One region of the Microbacterium sp. PAMC21962 genome, then DNA from elsewhere that is predicted to be linked to it. Evidence: predicted binding sites of a transcription regulator. Region 1 holds the regulator's gene; the other holds the start of a gene.
What was found. Region 1 encodes HrcA, which represses chaperone genes, less so after heat shock. Its sites were predicted from a motif close to TTNGCACTCGNNNNNNNCGAGTGCNAA; they were not measured.

Region 1 (16,021 bases):
TGCAGCAGGCCGTGGGTGGTCAGCAGGATGAGCTCGTCCATGGTCGTGTGACCGGCGGCCTGGGCCTGCGTCTCGGCGACCTGCGGGCAGAGCACGATGTCGCCGAGCAGCCCGGGCGGCGTGGGCTGCTCCTGGGTGCCGGGGCGCAGCTCGTCCATCGGGAAGCTGAGCACGTCGGTCGGCCCCGGCTCGTCCATCCACTGCACGTGCAGGGCTTCCATGGCGCCCTCGTCGACGAGCAGGATCGCCACGTCGGCGTCGGGGCTAACGTGCAGCTCCGCCAGGTTGTTCTCGGTGAGGCGCAGCAGCACCGTCTCGTCGATGTCGACGCCGGACTCGTTGGTGATCTCGATGGTCATGCGCGTCCTCGCTGGGTTCCTCGCGGCGGCAGGTGGTCTCGGGGGCCGCCGCCTCGGGTCTGGCCCCGCCGCTCGGCGCGGCTGGCGAACTCGGAGGCCTCGTCGCGTTCGCGTCGCGACGCGAGCCGCTGCTCGTCGTACACGCTGTACGCGTCGACGATGCGTCCGACGAGGCTGTGGCGGACGACGTCCTCGCTGGTCAGCAGCGAGAAATGGATGTCGTCGATGTCCTTCAGCACGCGGGTCACCAGCCGGAGTCCGGAGGCGCCCTGCGGCAGGTCGATCTGGGTGATGTCGCCGGTCACGACCATGCGCGTGCCGAAGCCCAGCCGGGTGAGGAACATCTTCATCTGCTCGGGCGTCGTGTTCTGCGCCTCGTCGAGCACGACGAACGAGTTGTTCAGGGTGCGCCCGCGCATGTACGCCAGCGGGGCGACCTCGATCGTCCCCGACGCCATGAGCTTGGGGACGATCTCCGGGTCCATCATCTCGTTGAGCGCGTCGTAGAGCGGTCGCAGGTACGGATCGATCTTGTCGGTCAGCGTGCCCGGGAGGAACCCGAGGCGTTCACCGGCCTCGACGGCCGGTCGCGTCAGGATGATACGGTCGACCTCCTTGCGCTGCAGCGCCTGGACGGCCTTCGCCATGGCGAGGTAGGTCTTGCCGGTCCCGGCCGGGCCGATGCCGAACACGATGGTGTTCTCGTCGATCGCGTCCACGTACCGCTTCTGACCGAGCGTCTTCGGTCGTATCGTGCGGCCGCGCGAGCTGAGGATCGCCTCGCCCAGCACCTCGGACGGCCGTTCGCCCGTGTCGGCGCGGAGGATCCGCTCCGACGTGCGCACGTCGGCGGGCTCCAGGCCCTGGCCCGCCCGCGCCATGGCGATCAGCTCGTCGACGAGTGCGCGTGCCCGGGCCACGACATCCCGATCCCCGCTGAGGGTGATCTCGTTGCCCCGTACGTGCACCTCGACATCCGGGTGCTCACGCTCGACGACCCGCAGCAGGCGATCCTGCGGTCCGAGCAGCTGCACCATCGCGATGCCGTCGGCGAGGATCCGCTCGACGGCCGCGCCCTGTTCGCTGTCGGCGGGTTCAGCCACCGAGGCTCCCTTCGTCGAGTCCACCGGCGAGGACGTGGGCATGCACGTGGAACACCGTCTGCCCCGCGCCGGAGCCGGTGTTGAAGATCAGACGGAAGTCGCCGTCGGCGTGCTCGGCGGCGAGCGTGTGGGCGAGGCCCACCATCTCGCTGAGCAGAGCGGGGTCGGATGCCGCGAGCTCGACCACGTCGCGGTGCGCGGCGGACTTGGGGATGACCAGCAGATGCACGGGCGCCTGCGGTGCGATGTCGCGGATCGCGAACACGTTCTCGGTCTCGGCGAGGATCTCGGCCGGGATCTCCCCCTGCAGGATGCGCGTGAAGATGGACGGTTCGCTCATACTCCGAGTGTAGTCAGCGCCCGTCACCAGCGGCCGAGCCGGGCGTTGACGATGGCCAGGGCGGCGGGCCCGGCCGTCGAGGTGCGCAGCACCGTGTCGCCGAGGCGCACGGCGATCGCGCCGGCCTCCGTGAGCTCGGCGATCTCCTCCGCGCAGACGCCGCCTTCCGGGCCGACCACGAGCACGACCTCCGCGACGTCGTCGAGCGCAACGGCGGTGAGCGCGGTGCGGGCGGTCGGCTCCAGCACGAGCACGCGCGCCCGGTCTGCGCGAGCGGCCAGTTCGCGCGTCGTGAGCACGGCGCCGACGGTGGGGGTCCAGGCGCGGTGCGCCTGCTTCGCCGCCTCGCGCACGATGCTCTGCCAGCGGCCGACGCCCTTGACGGCCTTCTCGCCCGTCCAGCGCGAGATGCTGCGTGCCGCCTGCCACGGCACGACCTCGTCGATTCCGAGCTCGGTGGCCGCCTGCACCGCGAGCTCGTCACGGTCTCCCTTCGCGAGGGCCTGGGCGAGGACGATGCGGGGGCTCGCGGCCGCCTGCTGCGACCGCGACGTCACCGACACCACGACCCGCTTGGGGGCGGATGCGGTGACGACGCCGGTCAGCCAGACGCCCCGGCCGTCGCCGACGGTCACCTCCTCGCCGATGCGCACGCGCCGCACGACGGCGGCGTGATGCGCCTCCGCGCCCGTGATGACGACCTCGTCGCCGGCGTCGGCGGTCGACACGTCGGCACCGTCGACCGATGGCTCATCGACGAGGAAGTGGAGCGCCATGTCAGCCGCGGAACCGGTCGCGGAGCTTGGAGAACATGCCCTGGTGGAACTGCGCCAGCCGGGGGGCGGGAGCCTTGGTCCGCTTGGCGAAGTCCTCGATGAGGGCGCGTTCCTTGGCGTCGAGCTTCGTGGGCGTGACGACCTGCACGCCGACGCGCAGATCGCCGCGCGTGCCGCCGCGCAGCGGCGTGATGCCGCGACCCTTGACGGTGAGCACATCGCCGGACTGCACCCCGGATCGGACCTCCAGGTCGACGTCGCCGTCGAGCGAGGAGATCGTGGTGCGGGTACCCAGGATCGCGTCCGGCATCGACACCTCCAGCGTGGCGAGCAGATCGTCGCCTTCGCGGCTGAAGACCTCGTGGTTCGCGACGGTGACCTCGAGATAGAGGTCGCCGTTGGGTCCGCCCGCGGGACCGACCTCGCCGGACCCGGGCAGCTGCAGGCGCAGGCCGGTCTCCACGCCGCCCGGGATGTCGACCGACACCGTGCGGCGCGCGCGCACCCGGCCCTGCCCCTGGCACGTGGCGCACGGGTAGGGGATCGTCGTGCCGTAGCCCTGGCACGTGGTGCACGGCTGCGACGTGACCACGTTGCCGAGCAGGCTGCGCACCGTCCGCTGCACCTGGCCGGAGCCGTGGCAGATGTCGCAGGTGGTCGGCTGCGTGCCGGGCTGGCAGCACGAGCCCTGGCAGGTGTCGCAGAGCACCGCGGTGTCGACCTCGATGTCGCGGTGCGTGCCGAAGACCACGTCGGCGAGATCGAGCGTGACGCGCACGAGCGCGTCCTGGCCCCGCTCCCGGCGCGATCGGGGTCGTCCGGTCCGGGCTCCGCCGCCGCCGAAGAAGGTCTCGAAGATGTCGCCGAACCCGCCGAAGCCGGCGCCCGCTCCCCCGCCGAAGGGCGAGCCGTCGCCGCCCATGTCGTAGCGCTGACGCTGCTCGGGGTCGCTGAGCACGTCGTAGGCGTGCGTGACGAGCTTGAACCGCTCGGACGCATCGGCGCCCGGGTTCACGTCGGGGTGCAGCTCGCGCGCCAGACGCCGGTACGCCTTCTTGATCTCCTCGGGGCTCGCGTCACGGGAGACGCCCAGGACTTCGTAGTGGTCGGCCACAATCGCCTTTCCTGCCCTCTCGGGCGCGGGTGGGTGTTCGGGAGCGGATCGCTCAGCGGGACGCGTCGTCCTCGTCGAGGAGCCGGCTCAGATAGTGCGCGACGGCGCGGACCGCCGCGAGGTTGGTGGGATAGTCCATGCGCGTCGGACCGAGCAGGCCCACGCGGGCGCGGGTTCCGGTCGTGTCGTAGTCGCTCGTCAGGACCGAGGCCTCCGTCAGACCGAACGCCGCGTTCTCGCGCCCGATGCTCGCGGCGAGACCGTGTTCGTCGGCGACCATCTCCCCCATCAGCCGCAGGAGGGTGACCTGCTCCTCGATGGCCTCGAGGAGCGGATAGATGCTGCCGCGGAAGTCGCTCTCACGTCGGGCGAGGGTCGCGCTGCCGGCCATGACCAACCGATCCTGGCGGAAGTCGTCGAGCTCCTCGCCGACGATCCGGGCGACGACCCGCAGCGCGTCGTCGATGCGGGTTCCGGTGGGCACGGATGCCGCGAGCTCCGCGATCGCGGCGGCGGCGTCTCCGACGGGCTTCCCGGTCACGAGTTGGGCGATCGCGGTCTTCACCTGTGCGGCCGACTGCTCGCTCAGCTCTTCCGCGAGGAAGGCGACCCGCTGCGAGACGCGCCCCGTGTCGGTGACCACGATGACGACCACCCGCGCGCCTCCGAGGTGGACGAACTCGACGTGCGAGACGTTCGCCCGCGCGAACGAGGGGTACTGGACGATCGCGACCTGTCCGGTGAGCTGGGTGAGGGCGCGCACCGTCCGCATCAGCAGATCGTCGAGATCGCCCGGGTCGCTGAGGAAGGACGAGATCGCCGAGCGCTGCGCGCCCGAGAGGGGACGCAGCTCCGCGAGGTGGTCGACGAAGACGCGGTAGCCCTTGTCGGTCGGCACACGCCCCGACGAGGTGTGCGGAGCGGCGATGAGCTCTTCGTCTTCGAGCAGCGCCATGTCGTTTCGGATCGTGGCCGCGGAGACCCCGAACTGGTGTCGTTCGACGATCGCCTTGCTCCCGACCGGCTCGTGCGTGTCGACGTAGTCCTGCACGATCGCGCGGAGGACCTGCAGGCCGCGTTCCGAGACCATCACTCCTCCTCGTTGGCACTCCGGGTTGTCGAGTGCCAATCCTACCGCGTGCGCCGCCTCAGACGGTGAGGGCGCGGACCACGGCGTCGGCGAGAAGGCGTCCCCGCCGCGTGAGCACCACACGACCGCGCACCGCGGCGGCGCCGTCGATGAGGCCGTCGGCGATCAGGGCCGCGATGGCGTGACGGCCCTCGCCGGTGAGATCCGAGACGGCGATCCCCTCCGCGATGCGCGAGCGCAGGAGCACGTCTTCGAGCCGGCGCGCCGCGGCATCCGGGCGCTCGCGCGCCGCGGCGGGCGACTCGTCGGCGGCCAGGCGCTGCGCGTACGCGGCCGGGTGCTTGACGTTCCACCAGCGCAGCCCGTCCACGTGACTGTGCGCCCCCGGGCCGTAGCCCCACCAGTCGGTGCCCCGCCAGTAGGCCAGGTTGTGCCGGGAGCGCTGCTGCGGGCTGCGCGCCCAGTTCGACACCTCGTACCAGTCGTATCCGGCGGCGGCGAAGGCCTCGTCCGCCAGCTCGTACATGTCGGCCTGCAGGTCGTCGTCGGGGGCCGCGACATCGCCGCGGCGGATCTGCCGCGCCAGTTTGGTGCCGTCTTCGATGATGAGCGCGTATGCGGAGATGTGGTCGGGCTCGAGCCCGACGGCCGTCTCGACAGAGCGGCGCCAGTCGTCGAGCGACTCCCCCGGCGCGCCGTAGATGAGGTCGACGCTGACGTCGAGACCGGCGGTGCGCGCCGCCTCGACGGCGGTGCGCACGCCTGCCGGGTCGTGCGTGCGGTCGAGCGCCGCGAGCACGTGCGGCACGGCGGACTGCATGCCGATCGACATCCGCGTCACTCCGGCGGCGGCCAGCTCGCGCGCGAGGGCATCCGTGACGGTGTCGGGGTTGGCCTCGACGGTGACCTCCGCGCCGTCGGCGAGGCCGAAGCCGGTGCGGACGCCGTCGAGCATGCGGGCGAGGTCGCCCCCGGGCAGCAGGGTGGGGGTGCCCCCGCCGAAGAAGACGGTGGATGCCGCCCGCAGCGGCCCCCGCGCGCTCAGCACCTCCCGCGACAGCGCGATCTCGCGCAGGACCTCGTCGGCGTAGGCGTCCTGCCGCGCTCCGCGCAGCTCGCCGGCCGTATAGGTGTTGAAGTCGCAGTAGCCGCAGCGGACACGGCAGAAGGGCACGTGCAGGTAGACCCCGAAGTCACGATCGGGGTCGATCACGATGTCGGGGGGCAGGGCGCCGTCGGAGGGCGCGGGATCGCCGAGAGGGAGGGCGGATCCCATCAGGCGGGGGTCGTGTACATCGGGGAGATGGCGCGCAGATAGCCCCGGAAGAGCTCGCGGCGGCGGCGCTTGAGCAGGGGCGGGATCAGTCGGTACAGCGCCGAGACGGGGCGGTCGAAGGCGCGCACCGTGAAGCGCACCTCGTCGTTGTCGGCCCACGTCACGACGAAGGACTCCTCACCGCTGACGACCGAGCCGCCCACGGTGCCGAGCGCGAAACCGACCCGACGGGGCTCCTCGATCGCGTAGATGACCCGCAGCTCGCCGTCGGCGCTCATGCGCTTGACGTGACCGTGGACGCGGATCGTGGTGCCCGCGGCCACATACGGTGTGCCGTCCGCATCGAAGCGCTGGTCGGCCTCGAGGCGGCTCGCGACCGTGGGCGTGCCGTCGATGTCGTAGCCGACGCCCGTGTACATCGGGCCTGCCGCCGGGCGCACATCGCTGATCTGCAGTCCGGCGCCGCGCAGGGCCGACCACGACAGGAGGGCCTCCGCGGACGACTCGAAGCGAGCCTGTCCGCTGCCCAGCAGCAGCGAGTCCTCGGCCGGGACACTGTTCTCCGGCGGGTAGCTCATGAGGTCGTGCGCCTGCGTCGCACCGACCGCGGCGTAGTCGACGGTGTCGTCCTGAAAGCTTCCGCGACGCATGGTCTCCAGCCTAACGGGGGCGTCCTACTTCTTGTCCTTGCCCTCGACGTCGCCCGAGAGGGCGGCGATGAAGGCCTCCTGGGGCACCTCGACGCGACCGACCATCTTCATGCGCTTCTTGCCCTCCTTCTGCTTCTCGAGCAGTTTGCGCTTACGCGTGATGTCGCCGCCGTAGCACTTCGCGAGCACGTCCTTGCGGATGGCGCGGATGTTCTCGCGGGCGATGATGCGGGCGCCGATCGCGGCCTGGATCGGCACCTCGAACTGCTGACGCGGGATGAGCTTGCGCAGGCGCTCGGTCATGAGGGTGCCGTAGGCATAGGCCTTCTCGCGGTGCACGATCGAGCTGAAGGCATCCACCTTCTCGCCCTGCAGCAGGATGTCGACCTTCACGAGGTCGGCCTCCTGGGAGCCCGCCGGCTCGTAGTCGAGGCTCGCGTAGCCCTGCGTCTTCGACTTCAGCTGGTCGAAGAAGTCGAACACGATCTCGCCGAGCGGCATGTTGTAGCGCAGCTCGACGCGGTCCTCGGAGAGGTAGTCCATGCCCAGCAGCGTTCCGCGGCGCTGCTGGCACAGCTCCATCACCGTGCCGACGTAATCCTTGGGCAGCAGGATGCCGACCTTCACGACGGGCTCGGACACCGACGCGACGCGGCCGTCGGGGTACTCGCTGGGGTTGGTGACCACGACGTGCTCGCCGGTGTCGGTCGTGACCTCATACGTCACCGACGGCGCGGTGGTGATGAGGTCGAGGTCGAACTCGCGCGAGAGGCGCTCGGTGATGATCTCGAGGTGCAGCAGACCGAGGAATCCGCACCGGAAGCCGAAGCCGAGCGCCACCGAGGTCTCCGGCTCGTACTGCAGCGAGGCGTCGGACAGCTTCAGCTTGTCGAGCGCTTCGCGCAGATCCGCGTAGTCGCTGCCGTCGATGGGGTAGACGCCGCTGAACACCATCGGCTTCGGGTCGGTGTATCCGGCCAGGGCCGTCGTCGCCGGCTTGCGATGGTTGGTGATCGTGTCGCCGACCTTCGACTGGCGCACGTCCTTCACGCCGGTGATGAGATAGCCGACCTCGCCGACACCGAGCCCGCGCGTCGGCACGGGTTCGGGGCTGGACACACCGATCTCCAGCAGGTCGTGCGTCGCGCGCGTCGACATCATCTGGATGCGCTCTCGCGGCTCCAGCTTGCCGTCGACCATGCGCACATAGGTGACGACGCCGCGGTAGGCGTCGTACACGGAGTCGAAGATCATCGCCCGTGCCGGAGCCGACGCGTCGCCGACGGGCGCCGGGATGCGCTCGACGATGCGGTCGAGGAGCTCTTCGACGCCCATGCCGGTCTTGCCCGAGACGCGCAGCACGTCGTCGGGTGAGCCGCCGATGAGGTTGGCGAGCTCCGCGGCGTACTTCTCCGGGTCGGCGGCGGGGAGGTCGATCTTGTTGAGCACGGGGATGATCTGCAGATCGTTCTCGAGCGCGAGACAGAGGTTCGCGAGCGTCTGCGCCTCGATGCCCTGAGCGGCGTCCACCAGGAGGATGGCGCCCTCGCAGGCCGCCAGCGACCGGGAGACCTCGTAGGTGAAGTCGACGTGACCCGGGGTGTCGATCATGTTGAGGGCGAAGGTGCCGTCCGAGGTCGCCCACGGCATCCGCACGGCCTGCGACTTGATCGTGATGCCGCGCTCGCGCTCGATGTCCATGCGGTCGAGGTACTGCGCGCGCATGTCGCGGTCGGACACGACGCCCGTGATCTGCAGCATGCGGTCGGCCAGCGTCGACTTGCCGTGGTCGATGTGGGCGATGATGCAGAAATTGCGGATCAGCTCTGGAGGGGTCGCAGACGGCTCGAGAGGCTTCAGGGCGCGCGGTGACATGTCCCGAGCAGTCTACCGGCGTCGCCGCGTCGCGCCCGCCCGCGGCGGCGGCACCCTATCCGACGGCGACGGCGGCGCGCCAGAGAACCGGCCGATGAGAAAGAGTTAACGCTTCCCGCCCTTGTCCGGGCGGCCCGGCGCCGCCGATGCTCGATCTCAGACCCGATGACACGGGGTGCCGTCGCGTGTTCACCTGCACGCAACCGCCCCGCCCCCCGGCATCCCCATCATGGGTCCGAATCCACACTGACGGACGACCGCTCGGCGGCCGTCGCTTGTTGCATGCGAAACCAGGGAGAACACGTGTCAGATCAGACACCGGACGCACCGCGTCCCACCGCCGACAGGCGGAAGCGACGCTCGGTCGTCGCCGCCATCACAGCCGGAGCCCTCGCCTTCAGCGGTCTGGGGCTCGCCGCCCTTCCGGCGCGAGCCGCCGTCGACACCGGCGCGGCTGTGCTCATCAACGAGGTCTACGGCGGGGGTGGCAACAATGGCGCGACCTACACGCACGACTTCGTCGAGCTCGTCAACGTCTCCTCCTCGGCGGTGAGCCTGGAGGGGTGGTCGCTGCAGTACGCCTCGGCCACCGGCACCACGTGGACCAAGAACGCCCTCTCCGGATCGATCCCGGCGGGATCGACCTTCCTCGTGCAGGAGAAGATCGGTGCCGGCGGCACGACCGCCCTGCCCACGCCGGACGCGATCGGCGACCTGGCCATGAGCGGCACCACCGGCAAGGTCGCACTCGTGTCGAGCGCGGCCGCGATCACGGGCCCGACGGATGCCGACGTCGTCGACTACGTCGCCTGGGGCTCGGCCGCCGCCCCCGCCGCCGGCGGATCGCCCGCCCCCGCGACGACGAACGCGACGAGCATCACGCGCGACGCCGCCCACACGAACACCGCCGTCAACGGCGCCGACTTCGTGGCGGCCGACCCCACGCCGCAGAACGCGGCCGGCAACGTCCCGTCGCCCTCGCCGACGGCATCGCCGACGGCGTCGCCGACGGCATCGCCGAGCCCGAGCCCGACGTCCACGGCTCCCGGCACCGACACCGTGACTCCCATCGCCGCGATCCAGGGCACGGGCGACGCCACGCCCCTCAACGGCCAGACCGTCACCACGGAGGGCGTCGTCACCGCGCACTACCCGGTGGGCGGCTACAACGGCTACGTCATCCAGACGCCCGGCACCGGCGGTGCGATCGATCTGGGCAGCCACACCGCATCCGACGCCGTCTTCGTGTACACCAGGACCGCGTCCGTCGCGAACGAGGTCGCGCTCGGCGACACCGTGCGGGTGACGGGGACGGCGGGCGAGTTCAACGGACTCACCCAGCTGAGCGTCGAGGCCGGCAAGACGACGAAGATCGCGGATGCCGCGAAGCCGGCGCCGGTCACGCTCACGAGCTGGCCGACGTCGATCGCGCAGCGTGAGAGCCTCGAGTCGATGCTCGTCACCGTCTCGAGCACCTTCACGGTCACCAACACGAACAACACGAACCGCTACGGCGAGGTCGGTCTCGCCGCCGGAACGGGCGTGCTGCGCCAGCCCACCGACGTCGCGCGCCCCGGCTCCGCCGAGGCGGAGGCCGTCGCGGCCGACAACCTCGCGCGCGGCGTCGTCCTCGACGACGGCGGATCGCTCGACTACGCCGCGCGTGCGAACAGCGGCACCGGAGCGCTCCTCAACGGCGACCTGACCCCGGCCTACGTCTCCGTCGACCACCCGGTCGTCGTGGGCGGCACCGCCACCCTCACCGGCTCGTTCGTCCTCGACTACCGCAACAACGCGTGGAAGCTGAACCCGGCATCGTTCCTGCCCGGCGACGGTGTCACGCAGGGTCAGGCCACGTTCAGCAATCCGCGCACGGCGGCACCGGCCTCCGTCGGCGGCGACCTCAGCGTCGGCTCGTTCAACGTGCTCAACTACTTCACCACGCTGGGCTCGTCGAACGCGGCGTGCCAGCCGTACACCGATCGCGCCGGCGTCGGCACCAACGTCCGCACCGGGTGCGACCTGCGCGGCGCTTGGGGTGCTGCCGACCTCGCGCGCCAGCAGTCCAAGATCGTCTCGGCGATCAACACCCTGGACGCGTCGGTCGTGGGTCTGATGGAGATCGAGAACTCGGCGAAGACCACGCCGAGCACGCCCGACACGGCGGTCTCCACGCTCGTCGACGCACTCAACACCGCGGCGGGCTCCTCGAAGTGGGCATACGTGCCGGCATCCGCGCAGCTGCCCGACGCGTCCGAGCAGGACGTCATCCGCAACGCGATCATCTACCAGCCCGCTCGTGTGGAGCGGGTGGGTGACGCGCTCGCGCTGGGAACGCTGTCGGGCTCCGGCCAGGCGTTCGACAACGCCCGTGAGCCGATCGCGCAGAAGTTCGCACCGGTCGCGGGCGGCGAGCCGTTCCTGTTCGTCGTGAACCACTTCAAGTCGAAGGGCTCGTCCGGCGCGTCGGGCGCGCAGGCCGACCAGAAGGACGGCCAGGGCGCCTGGAACCCGGCGCGCGTCGCGCAGGCGACCGCGCTGCGCGACTGGGTGACGTCGCTCACGAGCACCGGAGACGCCGCCGTCCTCGTCGGCGACTTCAACTCCTACACCCAGGAGGACCCGCTGAAGGTCCTCTACGACGCCGGGTACACGGATGCCGAGTCGGGGCTGGAGCTGGGTCGCTCGACCTACTCCTTCGACGGTCTCTCCGGTTCGCTCGACCACGTGCTCCTCAACGAGGCCGCATGGAAGCGCGTGACCGGCGGCGACGTCTGGAACATCAACTCCGGTGAGTCGGTGGCGCTCGAGTACAGCCGCTACAACAACCACGGCACGCTGTTCTGGCAGGAGGGGCCCTATCGCTCGAGCGACCACGATCCGTTGAAGGTCGGGCTGTCCGCGGGCGCCGGAGCGCCGACGACGATCGACATCCTCACGATCAACGACTTCCACGGACGCATCGAGGCCGGCACCCAGGGCGAGGCCGGCGCGGCCGTGCTCGCCGGTGCGGTCGCGACGAAGAAGGCGCAGAACCCGAACACGGTTCTCGTGTCTGCGGGAGACAACATCGGTGCGTCGACGTTCACCTCGCTGATCCAGCAGGACTCCCCGACGATCGATGCGCTGAAGGCCTCCGGGCTCGAGGTCTCGGCGGTCGGCAACCACGAGTTCGACCGTGGCTTCGCCGACCTCAGGGACCGTGTCATCCCGCGATTCGGCGGCAACGTCGATCCGTCGGGCGCGACGCCGGAGCAGATCGCGGCGGGTGCGCCTTACGCACTCGGGGCGAACGTCTACCTGAAGGGCACGAAGACGCCCGCGCTGGCCGAGTACGCGATCAAGACGATCGACGGCGTGCGTGTCGCCTTCATCGGCACCGTCACCACCGACACCGCCACGATGGTCGACCCCGCCGGTATCGCGGACCTCGACTTCGGCGACCAGCTGGAGGCCGCGAACCGGGTGGCGGACGAGATCGCAGACGGCGACCTCGCCGACGTGACGGTGCTGCTGACGCACTCCGGATCGTCGGTGTCGAACCAGTGCGAGGCGGTCGCCACCGACCCCTCGGCCTTCGGCGCCCTGATCCGCGGCGCGTCCGCCCACATCGACGCCATCGTCTCGGCGCACACGCACCAGACGTACGCGTGCGAGGTGCAGGTCGCGTCGACGGGCGGGCTGCGTCCGGTCATCCAGGCCTCGGAGTACGGCAAGGCGCTGGGTCAGCTGACCGTGACGTACGACAAGCGCGCCGACGAGCTCGTGTCGATCTCCCCGACGATCACGACCTTCGCCAGCACGCCGTTCACCCCGGATGCCGAGGTCGCGGCACTCGTCAAGGGATTCAGCGACCAGGCCAACACCATCGGAGCGCAGCCCGTGGGCACGATCACGGGCGACATCCTGCGCGGCGGGACGAAGGGCTCCGACCGCGGAGTGGAGTCGACGATGGGCAACACCGTCGCCGACGTCTACCTGTGGGCGACCAGCACGAACCCGGCGTACGCGGGGAAGAAGGCGCAGATCGCGCTCATGAACCCGGGCGGGCTGCGCGCGGACCTCACCTACGTCGGCGACGGCACGGTGACCTACAAGCAGCTCGCCGACGTGCAGCCCTTCGCGAACACGCTCGTGACGGTGACGCTCACGGGTGGCCAGCTCAAGGACATCCTCACGCGGCAGTGGCAGGCGACGGGTGACCGCCCGAAGCTGCACCTCGGCGTCTCGCAGGGCTTCTCCTACGAGTACACGGAGGACGCGCCGCCGGCCGGTCAGAGCGCATCGCGGTCGGGGCACATCGTCTCGATGTCGCTGAACGGCACGAAGATCGCCGACACCGACACCTTCACGGTGGTGACGAACTCGTTCCTCGCCAACGGCGGTGACGGCTTCGCGCCCTTCGCGCAGGGCACGGATCGCACCGACACCGGCCAGGTCGACCTGGCGGCTACGCTCGCGTACGCCAAGGCGGTCGACCCGATCGCCCCGTCGGCGCTCGGCCGGGCGAAGCTCGTGACCGGCACGCCGACACCGGAGCCGTCGCCGACGGGCACTCCGACCGGCTCGCCCACCGCGTCGCCGACCGACTCGCCGTCGCCGTCTCCGACGACGACCGCGCCGTCGACGGGCGGATCGGGCGTGGGCGTGTCGACGACCGGCCTCGCCGCCGGCGGTCGCATCGAGCGCGGCTCGTCCTTCACCGTGACCCTCACCGGTCTCGGCGCCGGAGAGCAGGTCGCGGCGACGCTGAACAGCCAGCCCATCGTGATCACCGGCATCCCCGCCGCGGACGCGAGTGGACGGGTCACCTTCACGGTGGCCGTGCCGCGGACGCTCGAGACCGGCACACATCACCTCATCGTGCTGGGCGCCGACGGTCGCGTCGTGCTGAACCTGCCGCTGGAGGTGGTGGGTGAGGGCGTGCTCGCCACGACGGGCGCCGAGCTCCCCTGGGGCCTCGCGCTCGGCGGTGCGTTCCTGCTCGCAGCGGGCATGATGCTCGCGATGACGACACGGCGCCGCCGCGTCGTCGGCTGATCCGCGCGTCCCGGCGGCCCCGGCCCCGCTTCGGCGGGTGTCCGGGGCCGTCGGCGTGCGTGGCCACCGTTTAGGCTGGCCGGGTGAGGACGACCGTGGTGATGGTGCACGGCATCCGCACGTCCGCCACGATGTGGCGCGCGCAGGTGGAGCATCTCGAGGACCGCGGGGTATCCGCGATCGCCCTCGATCTCCCCGGTCACGGCACGCGGATGGCCGAGGAGTTCACCCTCGACGGCGCCTTCGCGACGATCGACACCGCCGTCCGCGCGGCGGCCGGGCAGGGTCGCGTGCTGCTCGTCGGGCATTCGATGGGCGGACTGCTCTCGATCGCGTACGCCGGCGATGAGACGCGCCCCCCGCTCGACGCCTTCGTGGCGGCCTCGTGCACGGCCATCCCGCGCGGACTCGCGCTGCAGACCTACCGGACGCTCGCGCGCGGCTTCGACCGTCTCCCGGGGCGGGGCGCTCCCATCGCCGAATGGGTTCTCGATCGCACACTGCCCTCGGAGACCCGTGCCGACTTCGGCGCCGGCGGCTACGCCTACGACGCGCAGGACATCGCGCTGCGGAGCCTGTCGGTGCTGGATCTGCTGGCCGCCCTGCGCCGGATCGACGTGCCCACGTGGTTCGTCAACGGCCAGTTCGACCAGCTGCGCGTCAACGAGCGGCTCTTCGCCTCTCTCGTGCCCGGCGCGGAACTGATCGTCGTGCCGCGCACGTCGCACCTGGTCACCGCGATGCGCCCGCGGGTCTTCAACGCCGTGCTCGATCTGGCGCTGGCGACGATGGATGCCGCCGGGGAGCCCGCACCATCAAGGTCATGAGGCCGCCCACCACCGACATCACCGCGGAGCCCAGGAACAGCAGCCAGAATCCGCCCACCGCGGCGACGAGTCCCGCGCCGATGAGCGGCCCGAGGAGCTGACCGAGGCTCGCGGCCACGTTGACGAAGCCGAGGTCGCGCGCACTGTCCTCCGCGAACGGGAGCAGGTCGGTGCCGAGGGCGAGGCCGACCGACATGTACGCGCCGTATCCGACGCCGAGCAGACCGGCCGCCACGAGCGACATCTCGAACGACGGGAACACCGCGAGCAGGAGTGCCGCGCCGCCCTGCACGAGCGCGGCGCCGACCGTCAGCCCCCGTCTGTTGCCGGTGCGATCCGACACCGCCCCGGCGAGCACGGAGGCGAGCACGACGAACACCGTGTACACGACGATCAGCAGCAGGAGCTCGTCTTGAGCGGCGGCCGGGTCGCGGTGGAGGCCGTACAGCAGGAAGAAGAGGAGCAGCCCCGTGCCGAGTGCGTTGCCGATGTTGGCCACGAGGCGGCCCCACAGCATCCACGCGAAGTCTCGATCACGGAAGGCGGCGAACCGGGCCGACAGCGCGCGGCGCGTGCGCGCGGTCGCCGACGCCGCCGGTGCGGGCGGGTCGGGCAGCAGCAGCGCGCCCGCTCCTCCGGCGACGAGCAGGATGGCGCCGAGCATGAGGTAGCCCGCGACCACGCCGAGTCCGAGCAGCACGACGACGCCGACGCCGACCACGATGCCGAGCGCCTGCGAAGAGGAGATCGCCGCCGACGCCGTGCCTCGCTGGGCCGACAGCTGGTCGGCGATCATGGCGGTGAAGGCGGCGGAGGCGACGGCGACGCCGACCGACACGCCCACCCATGCGACCCCGACGCCGAGGGGCCCGGTCGCGAAGGCGATCGCGACGAGCGACCCCGCCCCGAGGAGCACACCGCCCAGTGCCCACGGGCGCCGGCGCCCGAACCTGCCGCGCGTCCGATCGCTCATGCCCCCGGCCAGCGGTCCGGCGATGACCCCGGCGAGGCCTCCCGCCGCGAGCACCAGGCCCGAGGAGACGACCCCGGAGATCCAACGGTCGGCATCACCCGGGGTGTCCAGCTGCAGCGGGATGAGGAGTTGGAGCGGGGTGAGCTGCGCGGTCCAGATCGCGAGCCACGCGAGGGTGAACAGTGCGAACCAGCCCGCGCCCGCGCGGCGGCCGGAGGTCGGGGCGGTCGGGGCGTTCTGGGGGGACCCTGCGCTCACGGGAGGCTCCTTCGTCGGTGCTCCGTCGGATCGGCCGGATCGGGCCCGGTCGATCCGATCATGCCCCACGCGCGCGGGTGCGCGGCGCATTGCGGGGTCGCCACGCGGCAACCTGATAGACTCGGTGATTGGCTTGCGTGTGGGTCCCACCCCGCACGCCGCCGGAGGCGTCCCTCTACCGCTACCCCGGCACATCCATCGAAAACCGAACGAAAGAGCCGTCGAACGTGGCGAACATCAAGTCGCAGATCAAGCGCAACAAGACCAACGAGAAGGCGCGCGAGCGCAACAAGGCCGTCAAGAGCGAGCTGAAGACCGAGGTGCGTCGCACCCGCGAGGC
Region 2 (16,021 bases), 810 kb from region 1:
GCAGCCCGATCGGCCCGCATCCGAGGACGAGCGCCGTCTCGCCGGGCTGGGCTCCGGCGCGTGCGACGGCCTGCAGGGAGATCGACGCCGGTTCGCCGAGGGCCGCCGCATCCAGCGCGAGGTCGTCGGGCACCCGGTGCAGTCGGTCGACCGGGACGCTCACGACCTCGGCGAATCCGCCGTCCTCGTAGCATCCGCGCACCGACAGGTGCGGGCAGACGTGAGAGCGCCCGCGCCGGCAGGCGGGGCAGTCGCCGCACGCGACCAGCGGATCTATCGCGACGCGCTCGCCGCGGGAGAATGCGGCGGCGGGGTCGGTGTCGATCACGGTGCCCGACATCTCGTGCCCCTGCACGAGGGGCAGCTGCGTGGGGAAGTCGTCGTCGAAGATGTGCAGGTCGGTGCCGCACAGGCTCACGGCGTGGATGCGCACACGGGCGTGGCCGGCGCGCGGCTGCGGCTCGGCGATCTCGTCGAACGAGAGCGTTCCGCGGGCGACGGTGCGGGCGGTGCGCATCAGGAGACCGTGTTCCGCGGATCGAAGAACACGTTCCACTCGGCGACGGTGCGCTGCGCGATGAGGCCCTCGGTGAAGAACGGGTCCTCGTCCAGGCGGGCGCTCAGCGTGTCGCGGTCGGTGTCCTGGAGGATCAGCAGCGCGCTCGGGTCGGTATCGGCGAGCGGGCCGCTCATGTACAGGATGCCCGCACGGTGCAGTCCCTGCAGGAAGGCGAGGTGGGCCGGGCGGTGCGCGGCGCGGGTCTCCTCGCTGCCGGGCGCGTAGGCGTATGACACGGCGAACGTCGGCATGATGACTCCTTCGTCTGGGCTCACGGACTCCAGTATGTGACGAAGATAGTGTGAACAGAACGACTGAATCAGTCATTGTTTATGCTTGATCCCGTTCAAATGGGCGCGCTACCGTGGCGGGCATGTCACAGGTGACTTTCGACTTCCGAGACACGTCCGTCGTCATCACGGGAGGGGCGCGCGGGATCGGCGCCGGCATCGGGGCGCTGTTCGCGGCATCCGGTGCCGACGTGTCCGTGTGGGATCGCGAGCCCGCCGCCTTCGCCGGATCGTGGGAGCCCGCCGCGCTGCTGACGGCGGACGTCACGGACGAGCGGTCGTTGCGCGACGCGATGGACCAGACGCTGCGCCGCGTGGGCAAGGTCGACGTCGTGGTCTCCTCCGCGGGGATCACCGGCCCGGTCGGACCCCTCTGGGACTACGACGCGGACGCGTGGCGACGGGTGGTCGATCTCGACCTCACCGGCGCCTTCCTGACGGCCAAGACCGTCGTGCCGCACCTGCGCGAACGCGGCTACGGACGCGTCATCACGGTCGCCTCGATCGCCGGCAAAGAGGCGACCGCCTCGCTGTCGGCCTACACCGCCGCGAAGCACGGCGTCGTCGGCATGACCAAGGTGTTGGCGCGCGAGCTGATCGCCGACGGCGTGACCGTGAACGCCATTGCGCCCGTCATGGTGCGAACGGAGCTGTTCTCGCAGCTGACCGACGAGTTCATCGAGCGCACGCGCGCCCTCATCCCGATGGGGCGCTTCCTGACGGTGGAGGAGGTGGCGGCGACCGTCGCCTGGATCGCGAGCGATCAGTGCGGCTTCACGACCGGAGCCACCTTCGACCTCTCCGGCGGCCGCGCCGACTACTGAGTCGCGCCCGTCAGCGCGAGGAAGCGGGCCCGCATCCGCTCCGGATCCGCGTCCCGTCCCGTGATCAGCCGGAAGGTGTCGGCGGCCTGGCCGACCACCATCCGCCCGCCGTCGAGAACCGCGCACCCGAGGGCCTGCGCCGTCTCGATCAGCTCCGTGCGCAGCGGCCGGTAGATCGCGTCGGCGACCCAGAGGCCGGAGTGCAGCAGCGACGGGTCGACAGGGATGCCGGGGTGGCCCACCATGCCGATGGGGGTCGCGTTGACCAGTCCGTCGGCCGCTCCGATCGCCGCCGCGAGCTCGTCGGCGCCGATCGCCACGATCTCCGCTCCCGGGAAGGCCGGGCCCAGCGCCGTGCGCACCGCCCGGGCGCGTTCGACGACGGGGTCGAAGACCGACAGCACCCGCGTGCCGGCGTTCAGGAGGGCGAAGGCGATGGCCGAGCCCGCTCCGCCCGAGCCGAGGAGGACGACGCGGTCGAGCGCGGGGGAGTCCAGCCCGTCGCGCAGGCCCTGGGCGAAGCCCGAATGGTCGGTGTTCGCGCCGATCGCGCGGCCGTCGCGGAACACCACCGTGTTCACGGCGCCCAGCAGCTCGGCGTCGGGGGAGAGCTCGTCGAGCGCCGACAGGACGGTCTGCTTGCAGGGGTGGGTGATGTTCAGTGCGTCGTAGCCGAGTTCCTGCGCCTGCCGCACCAGTTCGGCGCCGTCGGCGGCCGTCCGGCCGAGGGCGTCGATGTCGATCGTGCGGTAGAGGTAGCGCACGCCGTGCGCGTCGGCCTCGCTCTCGTGCAGGGCGGGCGTCGACGACGACCCGATCCCCGAGCCGATGAGTCCGACGAGGTAGGAGCGTGTCATGGGGTTCCGTTTCTGGGGACGCGGATGCCGGGAGCCGCGCCGATGACGGCGGCGGCGCCCGGCATCCTGGTGTTCAGCGGCGGCTGAAGCGGTCGTAGGGCGTCGTGCGCACCGACTGCGTGAGCGCCTCGCCGGTCTCGGTGCGGCGATCGATCTCCGCGAGCTGACGCCGGCTCAGACCGAGGTGCGCCGTGGGCGTCCGCGAGGTCTCGGGGGCGAACACGGTCGCGATTCCCGAGATCAGGACGATGCCGATCGTGAAGAACGCGACCGCGGGCCAGTTCTGCTCGTTGCCCTCGCCCGTCACGAAGCCCTGCGCGATCGCGGGCGTGAAGCCGGCCAGGACGAGCCCGAGCATCAGGCTGACCGCCATGCCGGTGTAGCGCACGCGCGCCGGGAACTGCTCCGGGAAGTAGGCCGGGTACACCGAGTTGGACAGGGTGTAGGCGATGCCGATGAGGAAGATGCTCAGCGCCCACACCAGCGGCATGTTCGCGGCGTCGACGGCGGCCAGCACGGCGTAGATTGTGATCGACTGCAGCACGAGACCGACGAGGAAGACGGGCTTTCGTCCGATCCGGTCCGACAGCGCCCCGGCGATCGGGCCGAAGCAGACCGCGGCGAAGTTGGCGACGGTGATGATGATGAGCATGTTCGCCCGCGGGATGCCGGCGACGGTCGTGCCGTAGGCCAGGACGAACACGTTGAACATCGTGTTGACGACGGTGAACAGCGACATCAGCGTCACGCGCAGGACGGTGCCGCCGTTGTAGCGGAAGAGGGTGACCAGCGGGATCTTCGCGACCTCTTCGGTCTCCTTCACCTCTTCGAACACCTCCGGCTCGTCCAGCATGCGGCGCAGGACGATCGCGACGACGGTCACGGCGAGCGATGCCCAGAACGGCACACGCCAGCCCCAGCTGAGCAGCGCGTCCTCGGGGAGGGCCGCGATCGGGATGAACACGAGGCTCGAGATCACGATGCCGAACATGATGCCGGACATCGTCCAGCTCGTGAAGAAGCCGCGGTGACGGTCGGGGGCGTGCTCCAGCGTCAGTGCGCTCGAGCCCGGGGACTCACCGCCGGCCGACACGCCCTGGATCAGGCGCAGCGCGACGATGATGATCGGCGCGGCGACCCCGATCGCGTCCCACGTCGGCAGGCAGCCGACGAGGAAGGTCGCCACGCCCATGATGGACAGGCAGGCCAGCAGCGCCTTCTTGCGTCCCCACCGGTCTCCGACGTGTCCCCACAGCACGGCACCGAACGGGCGGGCGACGTAGGCGACGCCGACCGTGGCGAACGACAGCAGCGTCGCCACGCCGGGCTCGCCGGCGGGGAAGAACAGGTGCGGGAAGATCAACGCGGCGGCGGACGCGTAGATGAAGAAGTCGTAGTACTCCAGTGCGCTGCCGATGAATCCTGAGACGGCGGCGATGCGCGCGTTGTTCTTCTTCCGGGGAGGAGATGTCGTCTTTGACATGTGCTCTGCCTTCGTTCGAGGGCGCTGAGGCCAGACGCCGTTGTTCTGTGGGGTGCGGTCGCGTGTGCGATGCGCTCCCGACAGCGTGGCATCCCTATTGTGTCGCGTCCAGAACTAGGTTTGTCTGAAACAAAGAAGATTCTGCGCTTAATCCTCCGGTGTCGGCAGGATGCGCTCCGCGAGGTCGAGCACCGCCCGGAGCGCGGCGCTCTGGTCGTCCTTGAGCCAGGCGATGCCGTGCCGCATGTACTGCGGCTCGTCGAGCAGCTCCACCCACCGGGCCCCCTGCGGCATGATCGGCGCCAGATCCTCGGCGGTGATCGTCACGCCGATGCCCGCCGCGACGAGGGTCAGCATCATGTAGGGGTCCGCCACCTCCTGCACGATGTTCGGGCGGAAGCCCGCGGCGACGCAGCAGCGGATGAGCCCCTCGGCCATGGCGGACGAGCCGTCCGTCGGCATCGAGAGGAAGTCGTCCTCGGCCAGCTGACGCGCGTGGAGTGCCGGCTCATCGGCCAGGGGATGATCGATCGGCAGGGCCGCGCCCAGACGCGTGCGGGCGATCATGCGGGAGTCGATGCCCTCGGCGGCGACCGGCAGCCCGACGAACGCCAGGTCGAGGGTGCCGCTGCGCAGCTTGGCGAGCCCATCGCGGGTGCGGACGCGACTGACCAGCTGCAGGTCCACCTCCGGCAGCTCCCGCCGGGCCGCGCGCGCCAGCGCCGGCAGGGTCAAGTGGTTGAACGCGCCCGAGAACCCGATGCGCACGGCGCCGCGGATGGCGCCGGAGGCCGCGCGCGCGGCCTCGGTGGCCAGGGCGAGGTCCTGGATCACGCGGTAGGCCATCGGCAGCAGCGCCCGCCCGGCCGGCGTCAGTGCGACGCTGCGCGTGTTGCGCTCGAAGAGCTCGGTGCCGATGCTCGCCTCGAGTCGGCGGATGGTCTGACTCAGCGGCGACTGCGCGACGTGCAGGCGTTGGGCCGCGCGTCCGAAGTGCAGCTCCTCGGCGACGACGACGAAGGCTTCGAGCCAGCGGATCTCCACCTCGCGAGCATAACGGCTGCCGATGTCCATGTCGGAGCGCTCACACGGGCGTGGACAGGATCTCGAGGAAGAAGCCCAGCGTCGGGCGCGCGTCGAAGTAGGCGTAGCGGACGCCGCCGCCGCGCACCGAGTCCCCCTCCTGATGCACGGGCATGCCCGCCGCGGCCATCGCCGCGACGACGGCGTCGTGATCGTCCACCGCGAAGCGGATGTGGTGCAGTCCCGGGCCGTGCTCGTCGAGGAACTCTTGCCAGATGTCGGGGCCGCCGCGGGGCGCGAGGAACTCGATCTCGATGCCGAACAGGTCGTAGAAGAGCGCATCGACCTCCGTGTCCAGGCTCGACCCGCGATAGCGTGCACCGCGGTAGCGGGCAGTGGTGCGCAGCCGTGGCTCGATGCCGAACGCCGCGCGCATCCCCGCCGCGGCGGCATCGAGGTCGGCGACCACCACGCCGATCTGGTCGAGCGCGGTGGCGAGGGTCCGCAGGTTCGGGGTGGTCATGACCGTGCCTCCGTCGTCGCGATCCGCACGGCACCCTCCGCGGGGGAGGAGGGCGCGGCGGATGCCGCGTGGCGCGCGGCGATGTAGCCGAAGGTCATGCCCGCGCCCACCTGCCCGCCGGCGCCGGGATACTCGGCGGCCATCGGGGAGTCCGCGTCGTTTCCGGCCGCGTACAGCCCGGCGATTGGTCGGCCGTGCGCGTCGAGCACGCGGGCCTCCGTGTCGATCCGCAGTCCCCGCGCGGTGCCGAGCGGGGTCGGGACGAGGGGAAGGGCGTAGAAGGGCGCCCTGCGGATCGGTCCGAGGTTGACGTTGGGGCGGTGGCGCGCGTCGCCGTACTGGTGGCCGAACGGGCTCGTGCCCTTTCCGAACTCCTCGTCGACGCCCGTGACGGCGGAGCGGTTGTTGGTGCGGACGGTCTCGGCGAGCCCGTCCGGGTCGACGCCGATCCGTCGCGCGAGGTCGGCGATCGTTCCGGCGCGGTGGATGTAGCCGTCCGAGACGTAGCGGCGCAGCGCGCGCCCGGGGGTGTGCGGGCGGATCATGCCGAGGCCGTACTCGCGCAGGGCGTGGGCATCGATGATCAGCCACGCCGGGATGGCCTCGTCGCGGGCCGGGGCGGCGTACATGGCGCGGACGAACCGGTGGTACGACACCGACTCGTCGACGAAGCGGCGTCCCGAGGCGGTCACCGCGACGATGCCGGGCTTGGCACGGTCCCAGATGTGCGGGAAGACGACGAGCGACCCGTCGCGGCGCCGGCCGATGGAGCTGGGGAACCAGAAGCCGTTGTCGCCGTGATCCGGTCCGAGCGCGGCGCCCGCGGCGAGGCCGAGGGCGAGCGTGTCGCCCGTGGCCCCCTCGGCGGCGCGGGTGAACTGGGGTGTCGGGGCGGGCAGATGCGCCTCCCGCCACGCGTGGGAGGCCGCGAACCCGCCGCCGGCGAGCACGACGCCGCGCCGCGCGAGCACGCGCCGCTCACGCCCGTCCGCCTCCACGATCGCGCCGACGACGCGGCCGTCCTCGATCAGCAGCTCCTTCGCGGTGCTGCTGAACGAGACTCGGCCGCCGCGCGCCGTGAGGGTGTGGAAGAGGTTCGCGACGAGGGCGTTGCCCATCGCCAGACGGGTGCCGCGGGGGTAGCGCAGGCGGTCGAAGAACCAGCGGATGCCGAGGGAGAGCGCCGTGGCGGCCGCCCGCGGCGACCAGCGGAACAGCTCCAGCAGGCGGTTCACCTCCGCCCGGCGCACCATGAGCGTGCCGCCGAACAGGGCGAACTCCGGCACGGGCGGCCGGACGCGCCGGAAGTCCTCGTAGCCCAGGCGGCGCCCGTCGAAGGTCTCCGGCTCCAGGGCGCGGCCGACACCGGCTCCGTCCTCCTCGGGGTGGTAGTCGACCACCGTGCGGGAATGCCAGAACCGCACTCCCAGGTCGTGGAACCAGTCGATCATCTCGGGGCCGCGGTCGAGGTAGGCCTCCCGGATCTCACGGGGCGCCTTGTCGCCGACCACCGCGTCGAGGTAGCGCGAGGCCTCCGCTCTCTCGTCCGCGAGCCCCTGTGCGCGCTGATGACGGTGACCGGGCACCCAGCAGGTGCCGGCGGAGTAGGCGGTCGTCCCCCCGAGGTACTCGGTCTTCTCGAGCACCAGCGTCTCCAGCCCGCTCGCGGCGGCGGTGACGGCGGCCGACAGGCCTGCGGCCCCGGTGCCGAGCACGAGAAGATCGACGACCGTGTCGCCGGGGCGCGCCGTCGCGGCGACCGCGCTCTCGGCATGCGGGGTGCGGGGGGTCGTGGCGGTCATGAGCGCTCTCCTTCGACGACGATGTGCCCGGCCGCCTCCGCGGCGGGCGAGGGACGGGTCCGATCGACGCGCTCCAGCAGGTCTCGGGTGCTCCGAGCGACCCGGCGGGCGTAGGCGAGCGGACGCAGGCGCGCCTGCAGGCGCGCGTGGGGGATCTCGACGCTCACGGGAGTGCCGGGTGGTACGGCCTCGAGGAGCCCCGCCAACGGCAGCCCGCCTTCGCCGACCAGCAGCCGCTGCGCGCGGGCTTCGCCTTGCAGTGCGGCCACCCGGTCGTCGCCGCACGGGGCGGTCGGCGGCGCGTCGCACAGTTGGAGCACCGGCACGAGCGACGCTTCGAGGCCGCGGATGTCGTCGAGCGACGATCCGCCCCGCCAGATGTGGAGCGGGTCGAGCATGAGGGCCGCGCCGGTCTCACGGGCGATCGCGGCGGCGTCGGCGACGCGGCCGACGGGTTGATAGGAGATCGGCTCCAGCAGCGGGCGGATGCCGTGGGCCGCGGCATCCTGCGTCAGTGCCGCGAGCGTATCGGTCAGCCGCGCGCGGTCGGGGTCGGCCCCGGTGACCGTCAGCGCCGATGCGCCGAGGGCGGCACCGGCTTCGAGGGCGGGGAGCCACTGCTCGCGTCCGACCCCGGCAGTGAGCGGCAGGAACTCGACGTCGCGGACGGTCAGTCCCGTGTGCTGGAGTCTCGCGAGCGTCTCGGCGAGCATCGGCGAGCCCGGTCGCATGTCGAACGCGCGTTCCTGGGTCGTGACGGCCCGGACGCGGATGCCGACGAAGCCGAAGCCGGCCGCGGCCGCGATGTCGACGAGCTCGGGCGGCGTGAGCGTCAGCAGCGTGAGGTGCGCCACCCCCATCTCGCGCATCACCGGACCGCCGCCGTCTCGATGCGGGCGAGGTCGCGTCCGACGACGTAGCCGAAGGTCAGCGCGGGCCCGATGTTGACGCCGCCGGCGGGGTAGTGGCCGCCCATGACGTTGGCCTGGTCGGCGCCGACGGCGTAGAGCCCCGGGATGGGGCGGTCGTCGGCATCCACGACGCGCGCGCTCGCATCGGTGGCCAACCCCGCGAAGGTGCCGAACGAGCCGGGCAGCACGCGGACGGCGTAGAACGGCCCCTTCTCGAGGGGAGCGAGCGAGGGGTTCGGCGTGACGGAGGCGTCACCGCCGTAGCGGTTGAAGGCGGTGCGTCCCCGCCCGAACCGGGTGTCGACGCCGGCGCGGGCGTCGCGGTTGAACTCCGCGACGGTGCGTTCGAGTCCGTCCGGATCGATCCCGCATCGCGCGGCGAGCTCGCGCAGGGTCGGCGCCTTCACGAGGTAGCCGTTGCGCAGGTAGGGCAGCAGCGGCACGGGGCGCGGCCGGGCCATGCCGAGCGGGAACCGTCGCACGAAGGTCGCGTCGGCGATCTGCCACGACTGGACCGGCTCGCCCGCCGGCACCGCCGCGAACATGCCGGTCACGTAGTCGTAGTACCCGTTGGCCTCGTTGACGAACCTCTCGCCCGTGCTGATGACGCCGATGCTGCCGGGCTTGGCGCGGTCCATGATGTGCGGGAACACGCCGGTGCGCCCCGTCGTGCGATAGGTGATGAGCGACACGGGGCACCACGCGCCGGCGGCGGCGCCCTGCTGGAGGCGTCCGCCGACGCTCTCTCCGAGCGAGATGCCCGTGCCGTCGGCGGTCGCCGGTGCCAGGGTCCAGTGCTCCGTGCCCGTGGGGGTGCGGGGGAACCGGTCGCGCCGACGTTCGACGTCGTTCGGGAAGCCTCCGGCGGCCAGCACGACGCCGGCGCGCGCGACGAAGGTGCGTTCTCCGTCCGGCGTCTGGGCGACGACCCCGGTGACACGGCCCTCGGCATCCGTCGTCAGCGCGCGGGCGGGGGAGCTGACGCGGATCTCGACTCCCGCGTCCTCCGCGGACTGCAGCAGTCTGCCCACCAGGGCGGTGCCGTTGACCAGCTGCATGCCGCGGCGGTGGAGCACGAGATCGACGAGGTGGAGCCCGACCCGCCACGTGCAGTGCCACAGACCCCGCAGGTCGCCGCGGGCCGCCGCGAGGAACGCGCCGAGGTCCGGTCCGGCCATGATCCCCATCCCGAGGAAGGACGTCTCGTAGAGCTGACCGCGAAGGAGTGCCCGCACCGAGCGGCTGAGCCGGCGCGCGTTGATCGGTTTCGGGGCGGCGGAGCGGTTGCCGGTGCCGGCATGGGGCAGATCGCCGTAGATGTCGTGGATCTTCGAGCCGGGCACGAACTCGAGCGCGGTCCGGGTGTGGAAGAACTCGATCATCTCGGGGGCCGCCTCCAGGAAGGCCCGCACCCGGTCCTCCTGGTAGTCGTCACCGAGCACGGCACGCAGGTAGACGCTGACGTCGTCCAGCGACTCATCGACGCCTTCGCGGGTGGCGAGCAGTGACCGCGGTGCCCACAGCCACCCGCCCGACCATGCCGTCGCGCCTCCGCAGACCTCCGCCGCCTCGAGCACGAGCACGGAGCTTCCGCCGTGAGCGGCGGTCACGGCGGCGGCGAGCCCACCTGCTCCCGCACCCACGACGACGACGTCGTACTCCGAGACGGGCGATGTCTGCATCAGGGGTCCTCCATTGGCTCCGCGATGATCATGATCCCGAGGGACACAAACTGTGACGTCTGGTGTATATAATCAGGGATCGATCGTGTAGAAAAGAAGATATAGCGGTCGTGTGCGTCGTGCAACCCGCGTCCAGAGGTCGGCGCGCGGAGAGCGTTGTCGTTATGCACGGCGATGCGGCTGGCCTCCCGCGTCGGACGCCCCTAGATTCGATCTCGTGGACGAGCACGACCCGCGTACCGAACCCGACCCGATCACCGAAGCGATCTGCATCCTCGGCTACGACTGAGCAGCCGGGTCCCGCCGTCCTGCCCGGATAGGCTGAGGACTCGTGACACCTCCGACGACGCACCGGCTGCCCGCCGCCGTCGCCCTCGGGGGCGCCGTGCTCGTCGGTGTGCTGACGGCCATCCAGGCGCGCATCAACGGCCAGCTCGGTCTGCACATCGGCGACGGCTTCGTCGCCGCCGTCGTCTCTTTCGCCTCCGGCTTGGCCGTGCTCGTCGTGCTCTCTGCCGTCCTGCCGGCCGGCCGTCGTGGCGTCACGGCGCTCGTCCTCGGCATCCGTGCGCGGACGATCCCCTGGTGGATGCTGGGTGGTGGCCTGGCCGGAGCGCTCACCGTCGCCACGCAGGGGCTCGCCGTCGCGGTCATCGGCGTGTCGCTGTTCACCGTGGGCGTCGTCGCCGGGCAGACGCTCAACGGACTCGTGCTCGACCGCATCGGCTACGGCCCGGCCGGCGTCGTCGCCGTCACCATGCCGCGTGTCGCGGGCGGCATGCTCGCGCTCGTCGCCGTCGGCATCTCCCTGCAGGGCGGCGTGCTCGACCGCATCCCGTGGTGGATGCTGCTGCTGCCGTTCCTGGCGGGCGTCGGCATCGCGTGGCAGCAGGCGACCAACGGACGACTTCGTCAGCGCGTGGGCACGCCCCTGACGGCGACCTTCGTCAACTTCCTGGGCGGGACGATCGTGCTCGCGATCGCGGCGGCCGTCCACGTCGCGCTGGTGGGACCGCCCGCCGAGCTCCCCGCGGCCGGCTGGCTGTACCTCGGAGGCGTCGTCGGCGTCGCCTACATCTTCCTGTCGGCGGCTCTCGTCGCCCACACGGGTGTGCTGCTGCTGGGCCTGGGGGTGGTCGTCGGCCAGCTCGGCACCGCGTTCGCGATCGACGCCCTGTGGCCCGCCGATTCGGGCCCGGGCTGGGTCACGGAGCTGCTGATGGTGCTCGTGGCCGGGACGTCCGTCGTCATCGCCGCCGCGCCGTGGTGGCGCCGGCGGACTAGTCCTTCTTCTTCTTCTTCTTGACCTTCTTCTTCGCCTTCGCCGCGGCGGCGTCCGCCTTCTCGCCGGAGACCGTCGCCGCCGGCATCCGCGTCAGGTGCGATCGAGGGTCGACCGAGGTCCGCCGTCCCGGGCGCGCGCCCTGCGGCTTGCCGCCGACGTAGAGCCACCCGAGCAGCTCCTCGTCCGCGCCGAGGCCGTGCGCCTTCGCGACGGCCTTGGCGCGGGTGTAGCGACCCGTGCGCCAGATCACCCCCCAGCCCGCTTCGTCCAGCAGCAGGCTCAGCATGTGCGCGACGCCCGAGGCGACGGCCTCCTGCTCCCAGCGGGGCACCTTGTCGCTCTTGCGGTAACTGGCGACGATCGCGAGCACGAGGGGTGCGCGCAGCGGCTTCGTCGAGGGCTTGTCGTCGCCCTCGGCCGTCGCGATGGCCGCACCGAGGGTCAGTCGGTCATCGCCGCGCAGCTCGATCACCCGCCACGGGCGCAGAGACGAGTGGTCGGCGACCCGGCCGGCCGCCGACACCAGGGTGAGCAGCTCGGCACGGGTCGGGGCGGCATCCGTCACCTTCGACCACGACCGCCGCCCGCGCACCGCCGCGAGGGCGGGGTAGTCGGTGACCGCGTCGATCACGACGCGTCCGCCTCGCCCTGCGGCGTGAACGAGAGCGACAGCGAGTTCATGCAGTACCGGTCGCCGGTGGGCGTGCCGAAGCCGTCGGGGAAGACGTGGCCCAGGTGGGACCCGCAGTTCGCGCAGCGCACCTCCGTACGCACCATGCCGTGGCTGCGATCCTCGATGAGCTCCACGGCCTCCGGCCGCACCGACTCGTAGAAGCTCGGCCACCCGCAGTGCGAGTCGAACTTCGTGCCGCTCTGGAAGAGCTCGGCGCCGCACGCGGCGCACGTGTAGAGACCCGCGCGGCTCTCGTCGAGGAGCTCGCCGGTCCATGCGCGCTCCGTCCCCGCCTGACGGAGGACGGCGTACTGCTCGGGGGTCAGCTCCGAACGCCACTGCTCGTCGGTCTTGGTGACGTGGTAGGTCATATCTGGCTCCTTAGTCCACCTCCATTCAACCCGACGTCGCGGGGGCGTGCTCCGTCCCGGCGAGAATGGAGCCCGTGGATGCAGAGATCGCCGCGGTCGCGGAGCGCTACGCGCGCTTCGCGCGGAAGGAGGCGCCCGGGCGCTCGGCCGTGTACGCCGACTGGGCGGCCGGCGTCGCCGCAGACCGGACGGTGCAGTCCGTCCTGGCGCGGATCGCCCCGATGCACCGTCAGCCGCCGCTCGTCTTCGCCGTCGCGCGCCTGCTGGGCTCCGGCGAGCCGCCCTACGCGGTGTGGCGGGAGTGGCTCCTGCGCCACGCCGACGAGGTCGTCGGGGAGTGCGCCCGCCGGTCGCTGCAGACGAACGAGCCGCTGCGGTGCGCCGCTCTGCTGCCCGCGCTCAGCCTGATCGACGGGCCGATCGCCCTGCTCGAGATCGGTGCGAGCGCCGGACTCTGCCTCTACCCCGACCGCTATTCCTACCGTTACGCGACGCCGGACGGCGAGATCGCCCTCGACCCCGACGGCGGCACGTCGGAGGTGGTCCTGCGCAGCGTGCTGCGCGGCCCGCTCGTACCGCCGCTGCGCTCTCCGACGATCGTCTGGCGCGCCGGGATCGACCTGGCACCGCTCGCGCCGACCGATCCCGCGACGGCCGCCTGGCTGACCGGTCTCGTCTGGCCGGGCGAGGAGGGCCGCGTCGAACGCGTCGCCGACGCGCTGCGCATCGCGGCGGCCGACCCGCCGCTGCTCCTCGCCGGCGACGGCTCCGCTCAGCTCGCCCGCGCCGTCGCCGCGGCGCCGCGGGAGGCGACACTCGTCATCCAGACCCCGGGGGTGCTGGCCCACATCCCGTGGGATGCCCGCCACGTCCTCATCGACGACGTGCGCGCTGCGGGACGGTGGATCACCCTCGACGCCCCGACGCTGCATCGCGGCTGGCAGGCGGGAGGGCACGCGGAAGAGCCGTCGTCGGACGGGTTCGCCCTCGCCCTCGACGGGCGCATCGTGGCGATGGCCGATCCGCTCGGCTCCTGGCTGGAGTGGCGCGAGGGGGAAACGTCCGCGACGCGTTAGCGTGAAGTGTGCCCCTCGCCGACCGTGACCGCCTGCTCCTCGACTTCGAGTCGCGCTGGAGCGGTCACGATGCGGCCAAGGAGGAGGCGATCCGCGCGGAGCTCGGGCTCGCGCCGGCGCGCTACTACCAGCTCCTCGGCCGGGTCGTCGACCAGCCGGATGCGGCCGCCTACGATGCGATGCTCGTGCACCGGCTGCGCCGGTTGCGCGAGGCACGCGAACGCGAGCGCGCAGGCCGCGCCGCCGTTCCCGCGGTTCCCACGGGAACGGGCCGATAGCATTCTGTGGTGCCGAGAACCCCCGCTCACCAGGACCGCTTCGATGATCTGCCCCTCGACGGGGGCCGCATCGGTGCTCATCGCGCCGAAAACCCGCGGATGCGCGGGGGTGTGGTGGTGCTGTGGTCGGTGATCGCGATCGTCGTCCTCGTCGCCGTCGGCATCTTCGGCACGCTGGTCGCGACGGGCCGCGTGACCCTGTTCCCGACGCCGAGCGCGACCCCGACGCCGATCGCAACGGCTGAGCCCGTCGTCGACACGTCGTTCAAGGTGACCGTGCTCAACGCCACCACGCAGTCGGGGCTCGCCGGCGCGCTCGCCCAGACCATCGTGGCCGCCGGCTGGGCCGCCGACGACGTCACGGCCGGCGATGCCGGCTCGACGGGGTTCCAGACCACCACCGTGTTCTATTCGGATCCCGCCGAGGAGGGCGCCGCCCGCGGCCTCGCGCAGGTCATCGGCGGTGCCACGGTCTCCCTCAGCGACGCCTATGCGGGGCTGGCCGGCGGCGACGGCAGCACGCTGCTGGTCGTCGTGATCGGCGCCGATCGCACGGATGCCGGCGCCACGCCGGCCGGCTGACACCGCGCGGACGCGACCTCCGCGGGGGAGTGTTTCACGCGTGTGAACACTTCGATGCGCGCGTGTCAACAGTTGCCGGATCGGCGTTTTCGCGCCGCGAGCGCTGGTTAGCATTGCGACGTCCCACCGCAGCATCAGGAGATTCGCATGGCCCAGGGTACCGTCAAGTGGTTCAACGCCGAGAAGGGTTTCGGCTTCATCACCGTCACCGATGGCCAGGACGTCTTCGTCCACTACTCCAACATCGACATGTCCGGATTCCGGGTGCTCGAGGAGGGGCAGACGGTCGAGTTCACCGTCGGTGCCGGTCAGAAGGGCCCGCAGGCCGAGTCGGTCCGCGTCGTCGCCTGACCCCGCGTCGACCCTCCTCCCGCGCGCCCTCGGCGGCGGTTCGGCGCGTGTCGCCGCGCCGGGCGTCGGCGGCTTGCACTCGTCATGCCAGAGTGCCAGAATGAGTTAGCACTCCATCCTCGCGAGTGCTAAAGACTCATCCTCACGTCCGGGAGGGACGACACACTTATGGCAAAGATCATCGCTTTCGACGAGGAGGCCCGCCGCGGCCTCGAGCGTGGCCTGAACATCCTGGCCGACGCCGTCAAGGTGACCCTGGGCCCCCGCGGTCGCAACGTCGTGCTCGAGAAGAAGTGGGGCGCCCCCACGATCACGAACGACGGCGTCTCGATCGCCAAGGAGATCGAGCTCGACGACCCGTACGAGAAGATCGGCGCGGAGCTCGTCAAGGAGGTCGCCAAGAAGACGGACGACGTCGCCGGTGACGGCACGACCACCGCGACCGTCCTCGCCCAGGCGCTCGTTCGCGAGGGCCTGCGCAACGTCGCCGCCGGGGCCGACCCCATCTCGCTCAAGAAGGGCATCGAGAAGGCCGTCAAGGCTCTCTCCGACGAGCTGCTCGCATCGGCGAAGGAGGTCGAGACCAAGGAGGAGATCGCCGCCACGGCATCCATCTCCGCCGCCGACCCCGAGATCGGCGCGCTGATCGCCGAGGCGATCGACAAGGTCGGCAAGGAGGGTGTCGTCACCGTCGAGGAGTCGAACACCTTCGGCACCGAGCTCGAGCTCACCGAGGGCATGCGCTTCGACAAGGGCTACATCAACCCCTACTTCGTCACCGACCCGGAGCGTCAGGAAGCGGTGTTCGAGGACCCGTACATCCTCATCGCGAACCAGAAGATCTCCAACATCAAGGACCTGCTGCCGATCGTCGACAAGGTGATCCAGGAGGGCAAGGAGCTCGTCATTATCGCGGAGGACGTCGAGGGTGAGGCTCTCGCGACCCTCGTGCTCAACAAGATCCGCGGCATCTTCAAGTCGGTCGCCGTCAAGGCCCCCGGCTTCGGCGACCGTCGCAAGGCCCAGCTGCAGGACATCGCGATCCTCACCGGCGGCCAGGTCATCACGGAGGAGGTCGGTCTCAAGCTCGAGAACGCCACCACCGACCTGCTCGGCAAGGCGCGCAAGGTCATCGTCACCAAGGACGAGACCACGATCGTCGAGGGTGCCGGCGAGTCCGCGCAGATCGAGGGTCGCGTGACCCAGATCAAGCGCGAGATCGAGAACACCGACAGCGACTACGACCGCGAGAAGCTGCAGGAGCGCCTCGCCAAGCTCGCCGGCGGCGTCGCCGTCATCAAGGCGGGTGCGGCCACCGAGGTGGAGCTCAAGGAGCGCAAGCACCGCATCGAGGACGCCGTCCGCAACGCGAAGGCGGCCGTCGAGGAGGGCATCGTCCCCGGTGGTGGCGTCGCGCTCATCCAGGCCGGCAAGCGTGCGTTCGAGAAGCT

Region 2: groL (chaperonin GroEL) is a predicted target of HrcA. The motif match lies at 14,676-14,702, and genes of this name have one in related genera.

Annotation. Positions count from the first base shown of each region.
Region 1 covers NZ_CP080381.1:537,955-553,975, forward strand. Annotated here, with positions in the region: gene ybeY (rRNA maturation RNase YbeY) at 1-359, opposite strand, end outside; gene KY498_RS02630 (PhoH family protein) at 356-1,504, opposite strand; gene KY498_RS02635 (HIT domain-containing protein) at 1,455-1,802, opposite strand; gene KY498_RS02640 (16S rRNA (uracil(1498)-N(3))-methyltransferase) at 1,826-2,578, opposite strand; gene dnaJ (molecular chaperone DnaJ) at 2,580-3,692, opposite strand; gene hrcA (heat-inducible transcriptional repressor HrcA) at 3,745-4,782, opposite strand; gene hemW (radical SAM family heme chaperone HemW) at 4,841-6,058, opposite strand; gene KY498_RS02660 (DUF1990 family protein) at 6,058-6,708, opposite strand; gene lepA (translation elongation factor 4) at 6,733-8,583, opposite strand; gene KY498_RS02670 (ExeM/NucH family extracellular endonuclease) at 8,887-13,623, shown strand; gene KY498_RS02675 (alpha/beta fold hydrolase) at 13,707-14,450, shown strand; gene KY498_RS02680 (MFS transporter) at 14,380-15,681, opposite strand; gene rpsT (30S ribosomal protein S20) at 15,909-16,021, shown strand, end outside.
Region 2 covers NZ_CP080381.1:1,344,609-1,360,629, reverse strand. Annotated here, with positions in the region: gene KY498_RS06550 (alcohol dehydrogenase catalytic domain-containing protein) at 1-517, opposite strand, end outside; gene KY498_RS06545 (YciI family protein) at 517-834, opposite strand; gene KY498_RS06540 (SDR family NAD(P)-dependent oxidoreductase) at 933-1,673, shown strand; gene KY498_RS06535 (shikimate dehydrogenase) at 1,667-2,530, opposite strand; gene KY498_RS06530 (MFS transporter) at 2,604-4,013, opposite strand; gene KY498_RS06525 (LysR family transcriptional regulator) at 4,161-5,057, opposite strand; gene KY498_RS06520 (VOC family protein) at 5,098-5,559, opposite strand; gene KY498_RS06515 (FAD-dependent oxidoreductase) at 5,556-7,361, opposite strand; gene KY498_RS06510 (sugar phosphate isomerase/epimerase) at 7,358-8,230, opposite strand; gene KY498_RS06505 (FAD-dependent oxidoreductase) at 8,230-9,954, opposite strand; gene KY498_RS06500 (DMT family transporter) at 10,286-11,260, shown strand; gene KY498_RS06495 (nitroreductase family protein) at 11,235-11,870, opposite strand; gene msrB (peptide-methionine (R)-S-oxide reductase MsrB) at 11,867-12,283, opposite strand; gene KY498_RS06485 (DUF2332 domain-containing protein) at 12,349-13,359, shown strand; gene KY498_RS06480 (DUF3263 domain-containing protein) at 13,368-13,637, shown strand; gene KY498_RS06475 (LytR C-terminal domain-containing protein) at 13,647-14,219, shown strand; gene KY498_RS06470 (cold-shock protein) at 14,367-14,570, shown strand; gene groL (chaperonin GroEL) at 14,739-16,021, shown strand, end outside.